DNA from 3 places in the Streptomyces sp. NPDC040432 genome. Region 2 is predicted to be linked to each of the others. Evidence: riboswitches for the same ligand, from Rfam matches in the RefSeq annotation. Region 2 holds a riboswitch; each other region holds the start of a gene.

Region 1 (3,228 bases), on a different contig from region 2:
AGGAACTGGCCCGTACCATCCGGATCCGTCCCGGTGAGGTCGTCCGCGCCCTCTCGGCACGGCTCGCGGACCGGCACGGGGTCCGGGTGAGCGTCGACTCGGACCGGCTGCACCACTACGACGACTCGGGCCGGGTGCTGCACCTGTCCGCCCGGCTGCGGCCGGGCCAGCAGGCCTTCCGGATGGCCACCCAGCTGGCGCTCCTGGAGTACGGCGGCGAACTGGACCGGCTGGCGGCGGAGGACTTCCCCGCGGGGTCGACCCCGCACGCGCTGGCCCGGATCGGCATCGCCAACTACTTCGCCGCCGCCCTGATCCTCCCGTACAGGGCCTTCCACACGGCCGCCGAAGAATTCCGCTACGACATCGAGCGCCTCACGGACCACTTCGGCCTCGGCTACGAGACCGTCTGCCACCGCCTCAGTACCCTGCAACGCCCCAGGCTGCGTGGGGTGCCCTTCTCCTTCGTCCGTGTCGACCGCGCCGGGAACATGTCCAAGCGGCAGTCCGCCACCGGATTCCACTTCTCCCGTGCGGGCGGTACCTGCCCGCTGTGGAACGTCTACGAGGCCTTCGCGGCGCCCGGCCGGATCCACGTACAGGTGGCCGCCATGCCCGACGGGCAGCGGTACCTGTGGACCGCCCGCGCCGTCACCCGCCACCGCGGCGGCTGGGGCGAACCCGGCAAGACCTTCGCCATCGGTCTCGGCTGCGAGATCCGGCACGCCTCCCGGCTGGTCTACTCCGACGGGATCGACCTGGACAACGCGGCGGCGGCCACCCCCATCGGTATGGGCTGTCGGCTCTGCGAGCGGCTCGACTGCCCGCAGCGCGCCGTCCCGCCACTGGGGCGGCCGCTCGCCGTCGACGAGAACTCCAGCACCTTCGTCCCGTACCGGGTCGCCGACCGGGACCGCTGAGCCCGGACCCGGACCGGGACGAGTCCGGTGCCGACCCGCACGTCGAGGTGGAACCGGCTCCTGGCGGCGTTCCGGCTCCGCGCGGTCGAAGGTCACCTGGATCTGCCCGACGGCCGACATGGGGGCACCGCACCCGCGGTGGCCCGCCGGGGCGGCGGGGTTTTCGCACGACCGCGCCAAGGGTGGGGGTGGACTTACTAGGACGTCCAACTATATGTTCGTGGCAAGCCCGCGGTGCAGGGAAGCCGGTGTGAATCCGGCGCGGTCCCGCCACTGTGACCGGGAAGTGCGTTCTCCAGCAGGTCAGGCCACTGACGGCAGCCATCCGTCGGGAAGGCCGGAGAGCACGCGATGATCCGGGAGTCAGGATACCGGCCGTGGGGTGATCCGTGTTGTCCACGAGGATGGAGCAGACACGCATGGCACCGGTACGTGACCACGGCCCAGGTGATCCGGCGGAGTCCCCGAACGACGAGGCCCTGTCCTCGCGTTCGTGACTCGACGAAGGCCCCCGGGCCCTCCCTGTCCCGCGGTCGGAACCGCGGTCCGCACCCCGATCGGTGCCGTACCGCTCCCGCGCCGCGCCTTCCTCGGATCCTCACCTGACGAGAGCAGGCTTCGATGGTCCGCGAACTCACCCACTTCATCGGCGGCAAGCACACGACCGGCACGTCCGGTCTCTACGCCGACGTGTACGACCCCAACACCGGCACGGTGCAGGCCAGGGTCCCCCTGGCCGGACGCGCCGACACCGAGGCGGCGATCGCCAACGCGGAGGAGGCGCAACTGGAATGGGGGCAGTGGAACCCGCAGCGACGCGCCCGCGTCATGTTGCGCTTCCTCCAGCTCGTCGAGGGCGAGCGGGACTCCCTGGCCCGGCTGCTGTCCTCCGAGCACGGCAAGACCGTCGCCGACGCCCACGGCGACCTGCAACGCGGCCTGGAGGTCGTCGAGTTCGCCGCCGGCGTACCGCACCTGCTGAAGGGCGAGTTCACCGACAACGCGGGCACCGGGATCGACGTGCACTCGCTGCGTTCCCCACTGGGCGTGGTCGCGGGCATCACCCCCTTCAACTTCCCCGCGATGATCCCCCTCTGGCAGGCCGCACCTGCCCTGGCCTGCGGAAACTCCTTCATCCTGAAGCCCTCCGAGCGGGACCCCTCCGTCCCGTTGCGACTGGCCGAACTGTTCCTGGAGGCCGGACTGCCGCCCGGCGTGCTCAACGTGGTCAACGGCGGCAAGGAGACCGTCGACACCCTCCTGGAGGACCCCCGCGTCCAGGCCCTCGGCTTCGTCGGGTCCACCCCGATCGCCGCGCACATCTATGCCACCGCCGCGGCCCACGGCAAGCGCGCCCAGTGCTTCGGCGGCGCCAAGAACCACATGATCGTGATGCCCGACGCGGACCTCGACCAGGCCGTGGAGGCACTGATCGGCGCCGGCTACGGCTCGGCGGGCGAGCGCTGCATGGCCATCGCCGTCGCCGTCCCCGTCGGCGAGGAGACCGCGAACACCCTGGTCGCCAAGCTGGCGGAACGCATCTCCACCCTGCGCGTCGGCCGCTCCGACGACCCCGAGGCCGACTTCGGGCCCCTGGTCAGCCGGGACGCCCTCGACCGGGTGAACCGCTACGTCGGCATCGGGGCCACCGAGGGAGCCGAACTCGTCGTCGACGGACGCGGATTCACCCTGCCCGGCCACGAGGACGGCTACTTCGCCGGAGCCACCCTCTTCGACCGCGTCACCCCGCAGATGCGGATCTACCGCGAGGAGATCTTCGGCCCGGTGCTGTCCGTGGTCCGCGCCGCCGACTACGAGGAAGCGCTGCGCCTGCCCACCGAGCACCCCTACGGCAACGGCGTCGCGATCTTCACCCGGGACGGCGACACCGCACGCGACTTCACCCGCCGCGTGGGCGCCGGCATGGTCGGGGTCAACGTGCCGATCCCCGTGCCCGTCGCCTACCACACCTTCGGCGGCTGGAAGCGGTCCGGCTTCGGCGACCTCAACCAGCACGGGCCCGACTCGATCCGCTTCTACACCCGGACCAAGACCGTCACCTCGCGCTGGCCCTCCGGGGCCAAGGAGAGCGCGAGCTTCACCATCCCGACGATGGGATGAGCGCCGTGACCACCCTCACCGAGGACCAGCTCGCCCTCGCCGAGGTCACCCTCGACTTCGCCCAGGAGCAGTTGGCCCCCCACGCCGTCGCCTGGGACCAGGCCAAGCACTTCCCCGTCGACGTCATCCGCCGGGCGGCCGCGCTCGGCCTCGGCGGCGTCTACGTCCGTGAGGAGCACGGCGGCTC
Region 2 (3,228 bases):
CCACGGTCGACGGGGTCCTGTCCGTGCTGTTCGCCGTCCTCATCATCATCGTGCTGGTGGACGCGGGCCGGACCTGCTTCAAGGCCATCGCCCACCCGGAGTCGGTCCGCCTCTCCGAGGTCCCGTGGACCGAGTCGAAGATCGTCGCCCCGGCCGGGCTCATCGCCACGGCCGAGGAGAAGGCCGAACTCGCGGCGGCCGGCCTCGACAGCGGCGGCGGCCGGGTCAAGGAACCCGTCGCGTGAACACCGCACGAACGCCGGCCGCAGTGCGCAACGCGCTGGCGAGGGCCCGGTACTACGTACGGGAGTTCTCCGGCGAGGCGGCGTACGACCGCTATGTCGCGCACGCCCGGGCCCACGACCCGCAGGCCGGGGTCATGACCCGGCGCGCCTTCGAGCGGGCCCGCACCGACGCCCGCGAGGCGGACCCCCGCGAGGGCTTCCGCTGCTGCTGACCACCCCCCGCGAAGGGCCCCGCCGCACCCGCGACGGGGCCCTTCGGCGCGTTCCGGGGTACCCGCGGTCGCGTCCGTCGGCGTCGGACCCCGCCCGCCCGGGGGCGCCTCCGGCACACTCGACCGCATGGACACAGTGATCAGGGCGGCGCTGCCCGCCGAGTACGAAGAACTGGGTGACATCACCGCGCGGGCTTACCTCGGGGACGGGCTGCTCGACGGCAACCCCGACGGCACCTACGAGCGCGTGCTGCGCGACGTCGCCGGTCGGGCCCGAGCCGGCGAGGTGCTCGTGGCCGTGCTCGGCGGACGACTGCTGGGCGGTGTGACCTTCGCCCCTCCGGGGAGTCCGCTCGCCGACATAGCCGGCCCCGGCGAGGCCGAGTTCCGGATGCTCGCGGTGGCCGCCACCGCCCGGGGCAAGGGCGCCGGCGAGGCCCTCGTACGGGCCTGCGTCGAGCGGTCCAGGGTCCTTCCCGGGGTCACCCGGCTGGTGCTCTCCACGCAGCCGCGGATGGCCTCCGCGCACCGGATCTACGAGCGCCTGGGCTTCGTCCGCACCCCCGAACGGGACTGGTCGCCGCTTCCCACGGTGCCCCTGCTCACCTACGCCCTGGAGCTGTACGCACCCGAGCAGTAGCCACCCCGACACAACATGTGGGGGCTACCGCAACGGGGCGCCCCCACATGTATGCTCATGCCTGCTGTCGCCGCAGGGGAATCCGGTGCGAATCCGGAACTGTCCCGCAACGGTATGAAGTGCACCCATTGGTGCGTCCGGAAGTCCGACGACCTGCCGACAGCGCTCCCGGCTCGACCGAACCGGGTGCCGACACGTCCGGGCCTCGCGGTTGGGCCGGTGGACGCCACGCGGTGCACGTACCGCCTGCCCTGTCCGGGCCGGTGCGTGGCCTTCCCGCGTGCGCCCGCTCGCCCCGCCCCGTCGAAGACCGGGCCGAGTGAGGGAGAGCTCCCCCCGTGACCATCGCGCCCGCCGCACCGCGCGCCGAGTCCGCCCAGTCCGCCAACGAGGCCGCGCTCGCGCCCGAGGGCCCGGGGACCGCACTGCTGCGCACCCTCACCGAACTCACGGCCGACCTGCCCGACACGGACCCCGGCCGGGTCGCCGCCGCCGCCCTGCGCGGCCGCAGCTCCGTCGCCGACGAGGCCGAACTGCGGGGGCTGGCCACCGAGGCCGCCGCCGGTCTGATCTCCGAGGACCCGGCGTACTCCCGCCTCGCCGCCCGGCTGCTGACCCTCGCCATCGCCGACGAGGCCGCGGGCCAGGGTTCCGCCTCCTTCGCCGAGTCGGTCGCCGTCGGCCACCGCGAGGGCCTGATCGCCGATCGCACGGCCGAGTTCGTCGAGGCCCACGCCGCCCGGCTGAACTCCCTCGTCGAGCACGCCCTCGCCGAGGGCGCCGACGACCGCTTCGGCTTCTTCGGCCTGCGCACCCTGCACAGCCGTTACCTGCTGCGCCACCCGATCACCCGCCAGGTCATCGAGACCCCGCAGTACTTCATGCTGCGCGTGGCCTGTGGCCTCGCCGCGGACGAGAGCGTCCAGGCCGTCGAGGAAGTGGCCTCGCTCTACCGGCTGATGAGCCGCCTGGACTACCTGCCGTCGTCCCCCACGCTCTTCAACTCCGGCACCCGGCACCCGCAGATGTCGTCCTGCTACCTGCTGGACTCCCCGCTGGACGAGCTGGACTCGATCTACGACCGCTACCACCAGGTCGCCCGCCTGTCCAAGCACGCCGGCGGCATCGGCCTCTCGTACTCCCGCATCCGCGCCCGCGGTTCCCTGATCCGCGGCACCAACGGCCACTCCAACGGCATCGTCCCGTTCCTGAAGACCCTCGACGCCTCCGTCGCCGCGGTCAACCAGGGCGGCCGGCGCAAGGGCGCGGCCGCCGTCTACCTGGAGACCTGGCACGCGGACATCGAGGAGTTCCTGGAGCTCCGCGACAACACCGGTGAGGACCAGCGCCGTACGCACAACCTGAACCTCGCCCACTGGGTGCCGGACGAGTTCATGCGCCGCGTGAACTCCGACGGCCAGTGGTCGCTGTTCTCCCCGGCCGACGTCCCCGAGCTCGTGGACCTGTGGGGCGACGCGTTCGACGCCGCCTACCGCAAGGCCGAGGCGGACGGCCTGGCCCGCAAGACCATGCCCGCCCGTGACCTGTACGGCCGGATGATGCGCACCCTCGCGCAGACCGGCCAGGGCTGGATGACCTTCAAGGACGCCTCCAACCGCACGGCGAACCAGACCGCCGAGCCGGGCTCGGTCGTCCACTCCTCCAACCTGTGCACCGAGATCATCGAGGTCACCGACGACGGCGAGACGGCCGTCTGCAACCTCGGCTCGGTCAACATGGGCGCCTTCGTGGTGAACGGGGAGATCGACTGGGAGCGCCTGGACGAGACCGTCCGCACGGCCGTGACCTTCCTCGACCGCGTCGTGGACATCAACTTCTACCCGACCGAGCAGGCCGGGCGTTCCAACGCCCGCTGGCGGCCGGTGGGTCTGGGCGCGATGGGCCTCCAGGACGTCTTCTTCAAGCTGAAGCTGCCCTTCGACTCCCCCGAGGCGAAGGCGCTGTCCACGAAGCTCTCCGAGCGGATCATGCTCGCCGCGTACGAGGCCTCCTGCGACCTCGCCGAGCGCAACGGCCCGCTCCCCGCCTGGGAGAAGACCCGTACCGCCCGCGGTGTCCTGCACCCGGACCACTACGACGTCGAGCTGAACTGGCCCGAGCGCTGGGACGC
Region 3 (3,228 bases), on a different contig from region 2:
TACGGGCTGATGGAGGACGCGGCGACCGCCGAGATCGCCCGCGTCCAGATCTGGCAGTGGCTGCGCCACGAGCGGGTGGACCGCGCGACGCTCCTCGACCTCCTGGACTCCGAGTGCGCCGCGCTGGAGGACGAGGACCCCGAGGCCCATGTCCTCGACGCCCGTGAGGTCTTCGTGGACGGCGCGCTGTCCGGGCGGCTCCCCGCCTTCTTCACCCCCGAGGCCTACACCCGTCACCTCGTCCGCCGCGCGGCCGGGCCGGTGACCGCGTGAACGCCCCCGCACGGCCGTCGAGCGGCATCCGGCGGGTCGGGATCGTCGGTGGCGGACAGATGGGGGCGGGCATCGCGGAGGTGTGCGCCCGGGCCGGCCTGGACACCGTCGTCGCCGAAGCCGACGCGGGCGCCGCCCGCGCCGCCCGTGAGCGGATGGCCGTCTCCCTGGAACGCGCCGTCCAGCGGGGCAAGCTCGACCGGATCTCCGCCGAGGACGCCCTGGCCCGGCTGCTGTTCACCAGCGACCTCGACGACCTGGCCGACCGTCAGTTGGTGGTCGAGGCCGTCACGGAGAGCGCCGACGCCAAGATCGAGGTCTTCGCCGCCCTCGACAAGATCGTGGAGGACCCGGAGGCGATCCTCGCCACCAACACCTCCGCCATCCCCGTCATGCGGCTCGGCATGGCGACCGGTCGCGCGGACCACGTGCTGGGCCTGCACTTCTTCAACCCGGTACCGGTGTTGCCCCTGGTCGAGATCGTCTCCTCCCTCCACACAGCGGCGCACGTGTCCGACACCGTCGAGGCCTTCGTCGGCGACACCCTCGGCAAGACCGCGATCCGCTCCCGGGACCGGGCCGGCTTCGTCGTCAACGCCCTGCTGATCCCCTATCTGCTCGCCGCCGTCCGGATGGCCGAGTCGGGGTTCGCGAGCGCGTCCGACATCGACGACGGCATGGTCCTGGGCTGCGCCCATCCGATGGGCCCCCTCAAGCTGGCCGACCTCATCGGTCTCGACACCGTCGCCGCCATCGCCGGATCCCTGTACGACGAATTCAAGGAACCCCTCTACGCCCCGCCCCCGCTCCTGCTGCGGATGGTGCAGGCGGGGCTGCTCGGCCGCAAGACCGGCCGCGGGTTCCACACGTACGGCCGGGACTGAGGGTCCCGGCACGCCGCCCGGGCTCCGAGGGTGCCCCGGCTGAGGGAAGGAGCGGGGCGTGACGAGTGGTGTCGTCGCGCCCCGCTCCGCCGTGTTCCCGGGATCCACTTACGGCGCGCCCCCACGACACCGTACGATGCGTTCTGCTCCGGCCCGTTCGGCGGAGCCCACAACCGAATGCACGCATGCCTGGGGGAAGCCGGTGGGAATCCGGCGCTGACCTGCAACCGTGAACGGGGCCTCGTGCCCCGTGAGTCGGAGTACCCGGGATGCGCTGTGAATTGCTTCCCACTGTCATGGTCTGCAGCGCGAAGCCCCCAGCCCGGGCCGGCACCCCCGGCCGCTTCCCGAGGGAGGCGGCCGGGGGTGGGCGCGTGGGTCGGAGGGATCGTCGGCGCGGACCGTCATCCCTTCCGGAAGAAGGCACTTCATGCGCCCGACCCTCGCCCGCCGCTCCGTGATCACCACGGTCGCCCTCGGTCTCGCCCTCGCCTCCGCCCCGGCCGTGGCCGAGGCCGCCCCGAAGCCGAACACGAACGCGGCCGTCAAGGTCGAACTCACGGTCCAGGGCCCGAACGGGCTGCTCTTCAAGGGCAAGGTCAAGACCAAGGGTCACGACGTCACCACCGCCACCGGTGGCACCCACAAGTGCGACGGCACCAACGGCGGCGCCCACGCCTCCAAGGTGCCCACGCCGACGGCGGCGCTCGACGACGCCGCCCGCAAGAAGGGCTTCACCTGGGACGGGACCTGGTACTCGTCGTTCGACGACTTCTCCGTCGACACCATAAAGAACGTCAGCGGCGGCGGCTCCGCCTACTGGAGCATCTCCGTCAACGGCACTCCGACCCCGGTCGGCGGCTGCCAGTTCAAGATCGGTGCGGGTGACCAGGTGGCCTTCACCTGGACCTCCTTCTGATCCGATCGCGATCACCCCGCGCACAGCGGTGCGGTCCGCGAGCCCCGGGGCTCGCGGACCGCACCGGTGACGGATCGTCAGGCGCCCCACCGCAGCGCGATGGTGTCGCCCACGTTGATGACCTTCTCGCGCAGCGCCCCGGCGAAGGAGGAGCCGTCGACGCTGACCTTCCACGTGTTCGAGCCGCTGTTGGCCTTGCCGTTGACCGTGGTGATGGTGCCGGTCCCGGAGGACGGGGTCACACCGGTGACGCAACCCGACGGCGTGGCGCCGCCCGTGGCCGCGGCCAGGACGTCCCCGAGGGTGGTGGTCGTCCCGGTCGGGGTGAACGCCACGGAGCAGACCTTGAGGTTGCCGGCACCGTCGTCGACGGACAGTGCCAACTTCGTCGCCGTACCCGCGGTGAAGGTGGACTGGGCGACCCACTGCGGAGCACCGGGGGTCACCGGCACCGGCGGGGCCGTGGTGAATCCGCCGCCCGCGACCGCGCGCAGCGCGTCGATGGAGGCGTAGGCCGTGGGGCCGGCATCGGCGGGCTTGTACTTGAAGCCGCCCGCCGGGTTGTACTGGTTGGCGATCAGGAAGTCGATGGGCGTCTTGCCGCTTCCGGTGAGGAAGTCGCCCGTCTGCGGGTTGAAACCGCAGGCGTTCAGGCCCGCCACGCCCCAGCCGTTGGAGCTGGTGTTGACTCCGTAGAGCGAGTTGAACGCGCCGCTGCCGGGGACCAGGGTGCCCTTGAGGAAGTTCTTCGCCTGGACGACGTCCGTGTCGGTGTTCGGGACGCCGGAGACGCACAGCGCGGCCATGGCGGCGCCGGTCATGTCGACGTCGCTCGCGGAGTTCAGGACGGTGGGGTTGCCCTCGCCCTTCTGGTAGGTCCAGCCGCCGTCGACGTGCTGGTTGGCACGGATACGGGTGACGAGGGAGTCCGTGAGCGCCTGCGGGATGCGGTTCGCGCCGCCCTGGGTCCTGGCCCCCCGCAGCGAGAGCGCGGCGAAGACCGTGCCGTTGAAGTTCCCCGACGGACCGAAGTAGCCCGGCTCCGCCGTCTGCCAGTAGGAGTAGATGTGCGCGACGAGGTTGCGGGAGGCCGAGACGCGGGCCGGGTCGATGCCGGCGGCGTAGGCGTTGAGGGCGCCGCGCTCGTAGTCC

The links. A riboswitch is a leader RNA that binds a small molecule or an ion and turns the genes downstream of it on or off. The one in region 2 is predicted to bind cobalamin.
Region 1: linked by a shared signal. The riboswitch ahead of ACZ58N_RS24925 (CoA-acylating methylmalonate-semialdehyde dehydrogenase) and the one ahead of ACZ58N_RS04660 (ribonucleoside-diphosphate reductase subunit alpha) in region 2 are both predicted to bind cobalamin.
Region 3: linked by a shared signal. The riboswitch ahead of ACZ58N_RS24950 (DUF4430 domain-containing protein) and the one ahead of ACZ58N_RS04660 (ribonucleoside-diphosphate reductase subunit alpha) in region 2 are both predicted to bind cobalamin.

The regions. Positions count from the first base shown of each region.
Region 1 covers NZ_JBVIVP010000013.1:92,331-95,558, reverse strand. The annotation lists gene ACZ58N_RS24930 (short-chain fatty acyl-CoA regulator family protein) at 1-920, shown strand, start outside; cobalamin riboswitch at 1,136-1,314, shown strand; gene ACZ58N_RS24925 (CoA-acylating methylmalonate-semialdehyde dehydrogenase) at 1,542-3,041, shown strand; gene ACZ58N_RS24920 (acyl-CoA dehydrogenase family protein) at 3,038-3,228, shown strand, end outside.
Region 2 covers NZ_JBVIVP010000002.1:214,417-217,644, forward strand. The annotation lists gene ACZ58N_RS04645 (carbon starvation CstA family protein) at 1-245, shown strand, start outside; gene ACZ58N_RS04650 (CstA-like transporter-associated (seleno)protein) at 242-457, shown strand; gene ACZ58N_RS04655 (GNAT family N-acetyltransferase) at 585-1,097, shown strand; cobalamin riboswitch at 1,149-1,272, shown strand; gene ACZ58N_RS04660 (ribonucleoside-diphosphate reductase subunit alpha) at 1,436-3,228, shown strand, end outside.
Region 3 covers NZ_JBVIVP010000013.1:99,124-102,351, forward strand. The annotation lists gene aceB (malate synthase A) at 1-273, shown strand, start outside; gene ACZ58N_RS24945 (3-hydroxybutyryl-CoA dehydrogenase) at 270-1,157, shown strand; cobalamin riboswitch at 1,289-1,443, shown strand; gene ACZ58N_RS24950 (DUF4430 domain-containing protein) at 1,588-2,076, shown strand; gene ACZ58N_RS24955 (prenyltransferase/squalene oxidase repeat-containing protein) at 2,154-3,228, opposite strand, start outside.